Regions from separate parts of the Pantoea sp. SGAir0180 genome, predicted to be linked through region 3. Evidence: riboswitches for the same ligand, from Rfam matches in the RefSeq annotation. Region 3 holds a riboswitch; each other region holds the start of a gene.

Region 1 (2,195 bases), 2.1 Mb from region 3:
AGAGCCCGGGACAGCGGAATGGCCGGCAGCAAAGAGAGCAGGGCGGAGAGCAGCGCCTGCGTAAATGAAAAGCCAATCACATGATGCAGATAGGTATCCTGCAGAACCGCACGCCAGTCGGTCGCCGGGGCCGCCATCCACAGTGCAGCAAAAGCTGACAACGCCACGCTGCAAAGCAGCAACGTGGCGAGTGAACCCGGAATCAGCCAGAAGGGGATCAGCGACTCACGGCGCGTTGCCATTGGCTGACCCATTGTGAACGGTGGCTGGCGACGGCTTCAGGCGAAAACTGTAATGCCGTCTTCGGCACGCTGAGTGAAGCAAAGCCTGCAGGCAGGTCGGTTTTGATCACCGGGTACATCCAGTTGCCGGTTGGAATCGTATTCTGGAAAGCGGGCGTGACCATGAACTGCATAAACTGCTCTGCCAGTTTTGGTTGTTTGCTGTTAGCCAGGCGGGCTGCCACTTCCACCTGCAGATAGTTGCCTTCGGCAAACGGTGCCGCGGCATAGTTATCTTTCTTCTCTTCAATAATGTGATAAGCCGGCGACGTGGTATAGCTCAACACCAGATCGCTCTCGCCTTTCAGAAACAGACCGTAGGCTTCACTCCACCCTTTGGTCACCGTGACGGTTTTCTTTGCCAGCTTTTGCCAGGCTTCAGGCGCCTTGTCTCCGTAGACTTTTTGCATCCACAGCAGCAGGCCAAGGCCCGGCGTGCTGGTGCGGGGATCTTCATAAATCACGCGCCATTTTTCGGGGCTTTCGACCAGTTCTTTGAGGCTCTTTGGTGGGTTTTTCAGCGTGTTTTTGTTATAGACGAACGCGAAGTAGCCGTAATCGAAGGGCACAAAGGTGGTGTCCTTCCAGCCGCCGGGAACCTGCAATTTACCGGTATCAACGTCGCTTTTGGCAAACAGCCCGGTTTGTTGCGCGGCCTGCAGGAGGTTGTTATCCAGCCCTAAGACCACATCGGCCTTGCTGTTCTTGCCTTCCAGACGGACGCGATTCAGCAGCGAAACCCCGTCTTCCAGGGCCACATATTTCAGTTCGCAACCGCACTGGGCTTCAAAGGCTTTTTTAACGGCCGGACCCGGTCCCCAGTCAGCGGAAAACGAATCATAGGTGTAAACCGTCAGGACAGGTTTGGCCGCGAAGACCGGGGCAGAGAGTAACAGCAGCACGGGCAGGACGTTTTTTAACACTTTGCGCTCCTATAGCGGCAGGGTTGAGTCGCAAAGGATCTGAGCAAAGTTGCCTCTCAAATCCCTACGTCGGCATTAACCGATTCAGGTTCGACGGGTATATCTCAGCGCTCTGGCATGATGGAAAGAGGCACCCCGTTGAGAACGTCACATTCTAGTCATTTAATGCCCGCCGGGAAAGGATCACAGCGTGGGCGGTGCAAACCAGGCGGATTTAAAGTCAAACCACCCCAGCGTATTCATCCGTACTCCGCGCATACTGCGCTGGCCTTCCAGCAGCAGCCAGTGATGAAACAACGGATGAAGCCAGTTGCTTTCAACCAGCTGTTTCGCCCATTCAGCAAGGGGGAGCGTTTTCTCACGCCAGCGCGCAGCATCCTGCTGCCAGTTCACCGGCAGGCAGTGCTGCAACAACGGGACTTCGTATAACAGCGCAAACAGAGAATAGTCCAGGGGCAGGGTAAAGTTGACGCTGCCGAGCCAGATATCGCTTTCACCTGTGCCCTGATGCCAGGATTCATAACTGACCTCACGCACGTCCAGCGTCACGTCGTGTTGCGCCAGTAGTGGACGCAAGGCATCGGTGATACTGACGTGCTCAATGTGCTGGTTATAAACGGTCAGCGTCAGGTGTGTCAGGCCTGCGGGTTTTTCTACCGGTGTCAAATCACGCCGGTGGTGCCAGCGGGGCAGCAGGCCGTAAGCAGGAAACCAGTAACGCTGGTAGCCCAGATCCGCATTGTTCAGTAAGGCGATGGGGTTAAGCAGGAAGCTAAGCCAGCGTCGAATGCCCGGTTCGCCTGCCTTCGCGGAGCGCTGGTCAAACAGTAAAAAGTAGCAGCCCTCTTCAAGCCGACTCTCTTCCTGTTTCTCATCGGCCTGTTCGCCCTGCAGGCGAACACCGGCATAAACCACTTCGTCACTGATCTCGGGCAGCACCCATACCGACACGTCATCGATCAAGGCGCGATAGCCAAAGTAGTCGTCGAAG
Region 2 (2,195 bases), on a different contig from region 3:
CGTTGGTGCTGGCGGGGGCGTCTGAATTCCTGTTTATCGGTATCGTGGCGGGCGGTGGCAGTCCTCTCACGGCGGCAGCGGCGGGGCTGTTGGTCAATGCGCGTCATCTTCCTTTTGGTATCACTGTCAAGGATTTGGTCGGTCAGGGCAGACGGGGTCTGCTAGGATGCCACATCATGAATGACGAAAGTGTCGTGTTTGGCATTTCCCAGCCTACGCTGGCGCAACGTCGCCAGGCATTCTGGATATGCGGCATCAGTATTGGCGTGATCTGGCCTGTGACCGTAATGGCTGGCGCGGCGATAGGGCAGTTTATTCCGAATGTGTCTGCTATCGGCCTGGATGCGGTCTTTCCCGCGATCCTGATTGCGCTGATCTTTCCTGCCTTACGCAAAGCGCGCACCCGCATTCCTGCTATGACTGGTGCGTTTTTGTCGCTGGTGGTCACGCCTTTCGTACCTGCCGGTATGCCCGTATTGTTTTCCTTGCTGGGCCTCTTTACATGGAGATCGCGCAAATGAATCACGCCATGATTATTGCAGGTATTGCGTTGCTGGCTGCTGGCACCTACGCCATCCGTTTCGCGGGTGTTAAACTCGGCAATCGTCTGCCCGTCAGTGAACGAACCCAAAACATGTTATCCGATGCTGCCACTATACTGCTGCTTGCGGTTGCGGCAACCACCACGCTGTTTGAAGGCCAGCATTTTGCAGGGATGGCCAGAGTGCTGGGCGTCGGGTTTGCCCTGTTCCTTGCCTGGCGTAGAGCTCCGCTGATTTTCATTATTCTGGGCGCGGCCTGCATGACGGCGTTGTTGCGCTATATGGGTGTACCCTGAATGCGCTATTTATCTTGCCGGACCCGGCGATAAATTGCGTGTCAGCCTTGACGAACAGCGTCGCTTAAAATACAACTAGAACCCGTCAGGGGAGTCTCGCCAGAGAGACTGAGAGGCTAATAGCGCCATGCGCGGCTTAGCGACCCTTAGAACCTGACCCAGTTGATACTGGCGTAGGAAGACGGGCATCTGCGCATCGCGTAGATGCTTGCCGCAGAGCCTGTTTCTGTCAGGCTTGTGCTTTTTCCCTTCTTGTATCGCGGGTCTCTGAGAGCTAACAGAGAGGCCAATGTGACTATCCTTATTCCGTTTTTACCCCATCAGGATGGCGGACAATGAGCCGCTGGTCAGTGCTGGGCAGCGGTGTATCCGGACTCTGTATCGCGACGTTACTGGCCGAACACGGCGAGAAGGTTGAAGTCATTACACGACCGAATTGTCAGGCGGCGTCCCACTGGGCTGGCGGCATGCTGGCACCCTGGTGTGAGGCAGAAAGTGCGCCTCAGCAGGTCGTTGAATGGGGACAGCACGCTGCAGCGTGGTGGGCAGCCCGCGTAAGTGGCGTTGAACAGCAGGGCACACTCGTACTCACGCCACCGCGTGACAGCGCCGAACTTACCCGGTTTGCCAGCATGACCCTAGCGCATCAGTGGGTTGCGCCAGGTGACATCGAACCCGCGCTGGAAAACCGCTTCGCCCGGGGATTATTTTTCCCGGCTGAAGCGCATCTCGATCCGCGTCAGGCAATGCAACAGTTACGTGCACGTCTGGTCAGCGCGGGCGTCAGTATTCACGCTGGCAAGCCCAGCGGACGCATTATTGATTGCCGCGGTATTCATGCGCGTGAGGCACAGCCAGCCTTGCGTGCGGTGCGGGGCGAAATGCTAATACTGCAAACGGATGAGATCACGTTTTCCCGACCTTTACGCCTGCTGCATCCCCGTTTTCCTTGCTATCTGGTTCCCCGGGCGCAGGGGCACTTTATGCTCGGGGCCACCATGGTTGAGAGTCAGGATACCAGCCCCATCAGCGCGCGCGCCATGATGGAGCTGCTGAGCGCTGCTTACAGCATTCATCCTGCGCTTGCCGAAGCGCGCATTATCGAAAGCGGGACGGGGTTACGTCCTGCTTATCACGACAACCTCCCCGACGTGCGTTATGAAAACGGTGTCTTTTCCATTAACGGTATGTATCGCCATGGCTTTTTGCTGGCACCGGTTATGGCCGAAAAGCTCATGCATCAACTTGCAACAGAGAGACTACTATGCGAATCGAACTAAATGGTCGTGCTATCGAGACGAAAGCCGGGACGCTTGCGGAGTTGTTAGAAGAGCAGGGTATTGACGCTGGCTGTGTG
Region 3 (2,195 bases):
AACAGGCTCCAGGCGGTGCCTGATAAGATGCCAATAATTAACGGATTCCTGAGCACGCTAATCAAGGTGCGCTTAAAGCCCTGAAGGGAAAAACTGCCCTGTTTCGACCATTCCACCGAGACGGTGAGTAATGTCCAGAGGATCAGACTGTTAAACACCAGCACCAGCGCAACCGATGGCAAGGCACCGGGGCCCAGCAGGACGGTAGCGACCGGAATACCCAGCATAACGTTATTTGAAAAGACCCCGCCCAGGGCAAAGACCGAACCGGCCACGCCATCCAGATGAAACAGACGCGAGGCAAGGATTCGGCCCACGATAAACACCAGCAGACAACTGCCAAAGAATGCCAGAAGCAGGCGCACATCGACTGCGGGACTGTTGTAAAAGTCACTCATGATGCGAAACAGCATGCAGGGCAGGGCAACGTTAAAGACAAACCGGTTCATGCCTTCGCTGATGCTCAGCGGCCATTTGCCCCATTTCGTCAGGCAATAACCCAGGAAAATAAGAATAAACAGCGGGGCTGACAGGTAAATCTGGTGTCCTAATGTATCCAGCAGGAAGGGCATAAGCGTAAGCAGTCCAGTGACTCAGTAAGGGCAAGACTACCAAATTGCGTCGGCCGCGTAACCTGGCAAAACGTGTACCCGACCCGCGAATTTACCCTAGCCAGCGGCGCGCCTGGTCATCACTGATATCGCGATAATACACCCGATGGATAACCGCATCGCAACGCTGACAACGGGCAGAAAGATAAGTGGAATAATAGTGTCGGCCAGAAGGAGAAAGGGCACCCTGACGGGTAATGGTGATGTCAGTCCATCGGTGACGATGAGGGATAAGCGCTAAAAATCGCATCATGCTTCCTGTCAAGTATGAAGTGTTCTGGTAATTTTTAACTACGTGATATGAAGATTTATTGTTGCGATGTTGTAGGCAGGTGTTTGTTATTGCTGGGCATTCTGATAATGGTGAAGGATATAATTTACTCGCGTAAATACCTTTACTGCTCTGACGTGCAAATTTTAAGCCCGCAGCATTAAGCCTTTTTTCGTGCGGTGGGGAGTTGATCGGGATCATGTAAAAGTCTCGCCCGCCAGGTTGAAAAAAGAATAAGCACCTTGCTTAAATTTAGGGGCTTACTTATTCTTCTTTGCGTAACACGACTCGGGGTGCCCTTCTTTGTGAAGGCTGAGAAAAACCCGTATTACCTGATCTGGATAATGCCAGCGTAGGGAAGTCTGATGCCTGACCGCATTCGCCTTCTTGTCCGCCGGTTGGGAGTTCTGATGACACATCAACCGCACCATCTTTCTGATGCGCAATGCGCGCCCCTCCTGCAACAGTTTCGCCGTCAGTCACCGCTCGTGCACTGCATGACCAATGATGTGGTGCAAATGCTCACGGCTAATGTCCTGCTTGCTCTGAACGCGTCACCTGCCATGGTCATCGATCGCGAGGAAGCGCCGCAGTTCAGCGGTATCGCGGATGCACTGTTAATCAATGTCGGCACATTAACGCACGAACGCCAGCTGGCCATGGCCGCGGCAATCGAGGCGGCTAATCTGGCAGGCACGCCCTGGACGCTGGACCCGGTAGCGGTGGGCGCACTGACGTTGCGTACCCGGTTTTGCCAGCAGGTGCTGATGCAGTCGCCTGCCGTGATTCGCGGCAATGCTTCCGAGATTCTGGCGCTGGCCCAGCAGGCTGACGGCGGACGTGGCGTGGACAGTCTGCACGCCGCCGAAAGCGCCCTGCTGGCCGCCCAACAACTGGCGCGGGAGTATCAGACCTGTGTGGTGGTCACTGGCGAGGTGGATTATGCCACCGACGGGATGCGTACCCTGTCGATCGTCGGCGGATCGCCCTTAATGACGCGGGTGGTCGGTACCGGCTGTGCACTGTCTGCGGTCGTCGCCGCCTTTGCCAGCCTGCCGGGTGACAGACTGGTGAATATCGCCAGCGCCTGTCGGGTGATGGCACTGGCCGGAGAGAAAGCCGCACAGGCATCAACCGGGCCGGGCAGCTTTGCACCGGCGTTTCTGGACGCGCTCTGGACACTGGAGGCCGCCTTGTGAAACGCATCAATGCTTTAACGATTGCCGGTACCGATCCCAGCGGCGGTGCCGGGATTCAGGCCGACCTGAAAACCTTCTCCGCACTGGGCGCTTACGGCACCAGCGTGATTACGG
Region 4 (2,195 bases), 1.8 Mb from region 3:
GGATAGTAAAATAATCCACGCCCTGTTCGGCCTGCTCCAGTAACGTATCGCGGAAAATGTCCCAGTTCAGATTTTCAGCCACACCGTTGACCTTCTCCAGTGCCTGATAAATCGGAACAGTGCCGATGGGAACAGGACTGTTACGCAGAATCCATTCACGGGTTTCATGAATATAGCGTCCGGTCGACAGATCCATGACCGTGTCCGCGCCCCAGCGTGTGGACCAGACCAGCTTTTCTACTTCTTCTTCAATAGACGAGGTCACCGCTGAGTTACCAATGTTGGCATTCACCTTCACGAGAAAGTTGCGTCCAATGATCATCGGTTCGGATTCGGGATGGTTGATATTGGCCGGAATAATGGCGCGGCCAGCGGCCACTTCCTGGCGTACAAACTCGGGGGTAATGTTTTCGGGCAGATGGGCACCAAAGCTGTGGCCCGGATGCTGTTGCAGCAGTACCTCACCACGAATGCGCTCACGGCCCATGTTCTCCCTGATGGCGATGAACTCCATCTCTGGTGTGATGATTCCCCGACGCGCGTAATGCAACTGGGTTACACAGCGGCCGGCTTTAGCACGGCGCGGCGTTGGCAGATGTTCAAAGCGCAGGTGATCCAGTCCGTCATCAGCCAGTCGCTGCTGCGTATACGCCGAGCTAATCTGCGTCAGTTTTTCGCTGTCGTCGCGCTCTTCAATCCAGCGAGCACGCAGTTTATCCAGTCCGCGATGCACGTCGATTTTTGCTGCCGGATCGCCATAGGCACCGGCGGTGTCATAAACCGGCACAGGCTCATTTTCCTGGTAAACGGGCTCATCTTTACTGCCGCCGGTCAATGTAGGGTTGAGCTGGATTTCGCGCATGGGGACACGAATGTCGTCACGGCTGCCGGTCAGCCAGATACGTTTTGAGTTGGGAAAGGCACTGCCACCCTGCAGGGAATCAATGAATTCCTGTGCCTGAGCACGCTGTTCGCGACGGGTCGTTTTCGTAGTAGACATAGCAATATTCCAGTAAGTGGGAAGGTTGCTTGTCCGGAGTTCGGAAGGAGTAACGGCACAGCGGGCACCCTGAGTGCGGCGTACCGTAAAAATTTACTCTTGTTCCCTTCGCAGGTTCTAACCTGATCAGGTTCCGCGGATCCCGAATTAACGGTCTCAGCCCAATGGGCACTCCGACAAGATTTGGTTTAACGGTTAATCAGGTCCCGCAAGGACGTGCAACCGTCAAACCCTGACTAACATAAAACATATGTTTTAAAGCCCACTCAGCATAAGGGGGCTTTTTATGAATCACAAGTTATTTACATTTGCGGCACTGTTAAGCAGGGCGGGCAATTTCACTGTCGTTCGCCACGGGCGGAGTCAGGTGATTGTCCCATGCCATTTGGATAAGCTTGTCTTCAAGGGTAAAACGCGCTTCAAGAGCTTCGCCGACTTCTGACAAGGCGTGCTGAAACGTCACATAGTTGTCGTCGTCGATGGCCTGTTGCAGGTGGCCGTCATACAGCTGCATCAACTGCTCGGTATTGGCTTCCAGCGACGGGTAAATCTGCGCGGCAGCCAGCAGCGGACTGGTGCCGTCCATCTCTGCAATCAAACGCTGGTAAAGGCTAAAGTGACCGGATGAAAGATAATCGACCAGCGTGTGGCAAAAGTTATCCAGTGCCTGCTCGTCCAGGCGAGTCAGCGCTTCTTTTTTTGGCTTGATGCCGACCAAATGGTAATAAGAAACCAACAGCTGGCGGCGAGCTGCCAGCCATGAATCTACCAGTTCATTACTGCCACCTACGCGTTGGGTCAGAACGTCTAACTGGTTAAGCATAGTTAACTCCGTATGCGTTATGCACCTTCATATTTCAGATTAGCGATGCGCCAATTGCGCTTGTTCTCCGCGAACCTGTCGGGATAAATAAGCGTGCTGTCGTCTTGCAACCAGAATTATTTGGGTATAGTTGTTCATCTACACACTTAACATCGGGACTTCAGCGTGCGGGTTGACGCTAAGGATGACGAAATAAATGCAATGCGAAATTTCAAGCGTAGACGCTGGATGGTGGATTGTCAGTAGTGAACAGAAAATTTGGTTACCGCAAGGCGATTTACCTCACGGAAACGCACAGCAGTTTGGCCTTACCGGGCACCAGGGGCGCGTGATTGGCGAATGGCAGGGAGAGAAGGTCTGGCTGATTTGTGA

Evidence for each region. A riboswitch is a leader RNA that binds a small molecule or an ion and turns the genes downstream of it on or off. The one in region 3 is predicted to bind thiamine pyrophosphate.
Region 1: it holds a riboswitch for thiamine pyrophosphate, as region 3 does, so the genes downstream of both, thiB (thiamine ABC transporter substrate binding subunit) here and thiM (hydroxyethylthiazole kinase) in region 3, are expected to answer to the same signal.
Region 2: it holds a riboswitch for thiamine pyrophosphate, as region 3 does, so the genes downstream of both, C1N58_RS21865 (FAD-dependent oxidoreductase) here and thiM (hydroxyethylthiazole kinase) in region 3, are expected to answer to the same signal.
Region 4: it holds a riboswitch for thiamine pyrophosphate, as region 3 does, so the genes downstream of both, thiC (phosphomethylpyrimidine synthase ThiC) here and thiM (hydroxyethylthiazole kinase) in region 3, are expected to answer to the same signal.

What each region holds. Positions count from the first base shown of each region.
Region 1 covers NZ_CP028071.1:3,055,713-3,057,907, reverse strand. Annotated here, with positions in the region: gene thiP (thiamine/thiamine pyrophosphate ABC transporter permease ThiP) at 1-242, opposite strand, end outside; gene thiB (thiamine ABC transporter substrate binding subunit) at 218-1,204, opposite strand; TPP riboswitch at 1,248-1,352, opposite strand; gene sgrR (HTH-type transcriptional regulator SgrR) at 1,388-2,195, opposite strand, start outside.
Region 2 covers NZ_CP028072.1:265,930-268,124, forward strand. Annotated here, with positions in the region: gene C1N58_RS21855 (AzlC family ABC transporter permease) at 1-521, shown strand, start outside; gene C1N58_RS21860 (AzlD domain-containing protein) at 518-838, shown strand; TPP riboswitch at 916-1,035, shown strand; gene C1N58_RS21865 (FAD-dependent oxidoreductase) at 1,174-2,118, shown strand; gene thiS (sulfur carrier protein ThiS) at 2,103-2,195, shown strand, end outside.
Region 3 covers NZ_CP028071.1:971,909-974,103, forward strand. Annotated here, with positions in the region: gene C1N58_RS04645 (AEC family transporter) at 1-572, opposite strand, end outside; gene C1N58_RS04650 (hypothetical protein) at 664-861, opposite strand; TPP riboswitch at 1,162-1,258, shown strand; gene thiM (hydroxyethylthiazole kinase) at 1,293-2,081, shown strand; gene thiD (bifunctional hydroxymethylpyrimidine kinase/phosphomethylpyrimidine kinase) at 2,078-2,195, shown strand, end outside.
Region 4 covers NZ_CP028071.1:3,549,200-3,551,394, reverse strand. Annotated here, with positions in the region: gene thiC (phosphomethylpyrimidine synthase ThiC) at 1-1,000, opposite strand, end outside; TPP riboswitch at 1,087-1,186, opposite strand; gene C1N58_RS16660 (Rsd/AlgQ family anti-sigma factor) at 1,320-1,823, opposite strand; gene nudC (NAD(+) diphosphatase) at 2,020-2,195, shown strand, end outside.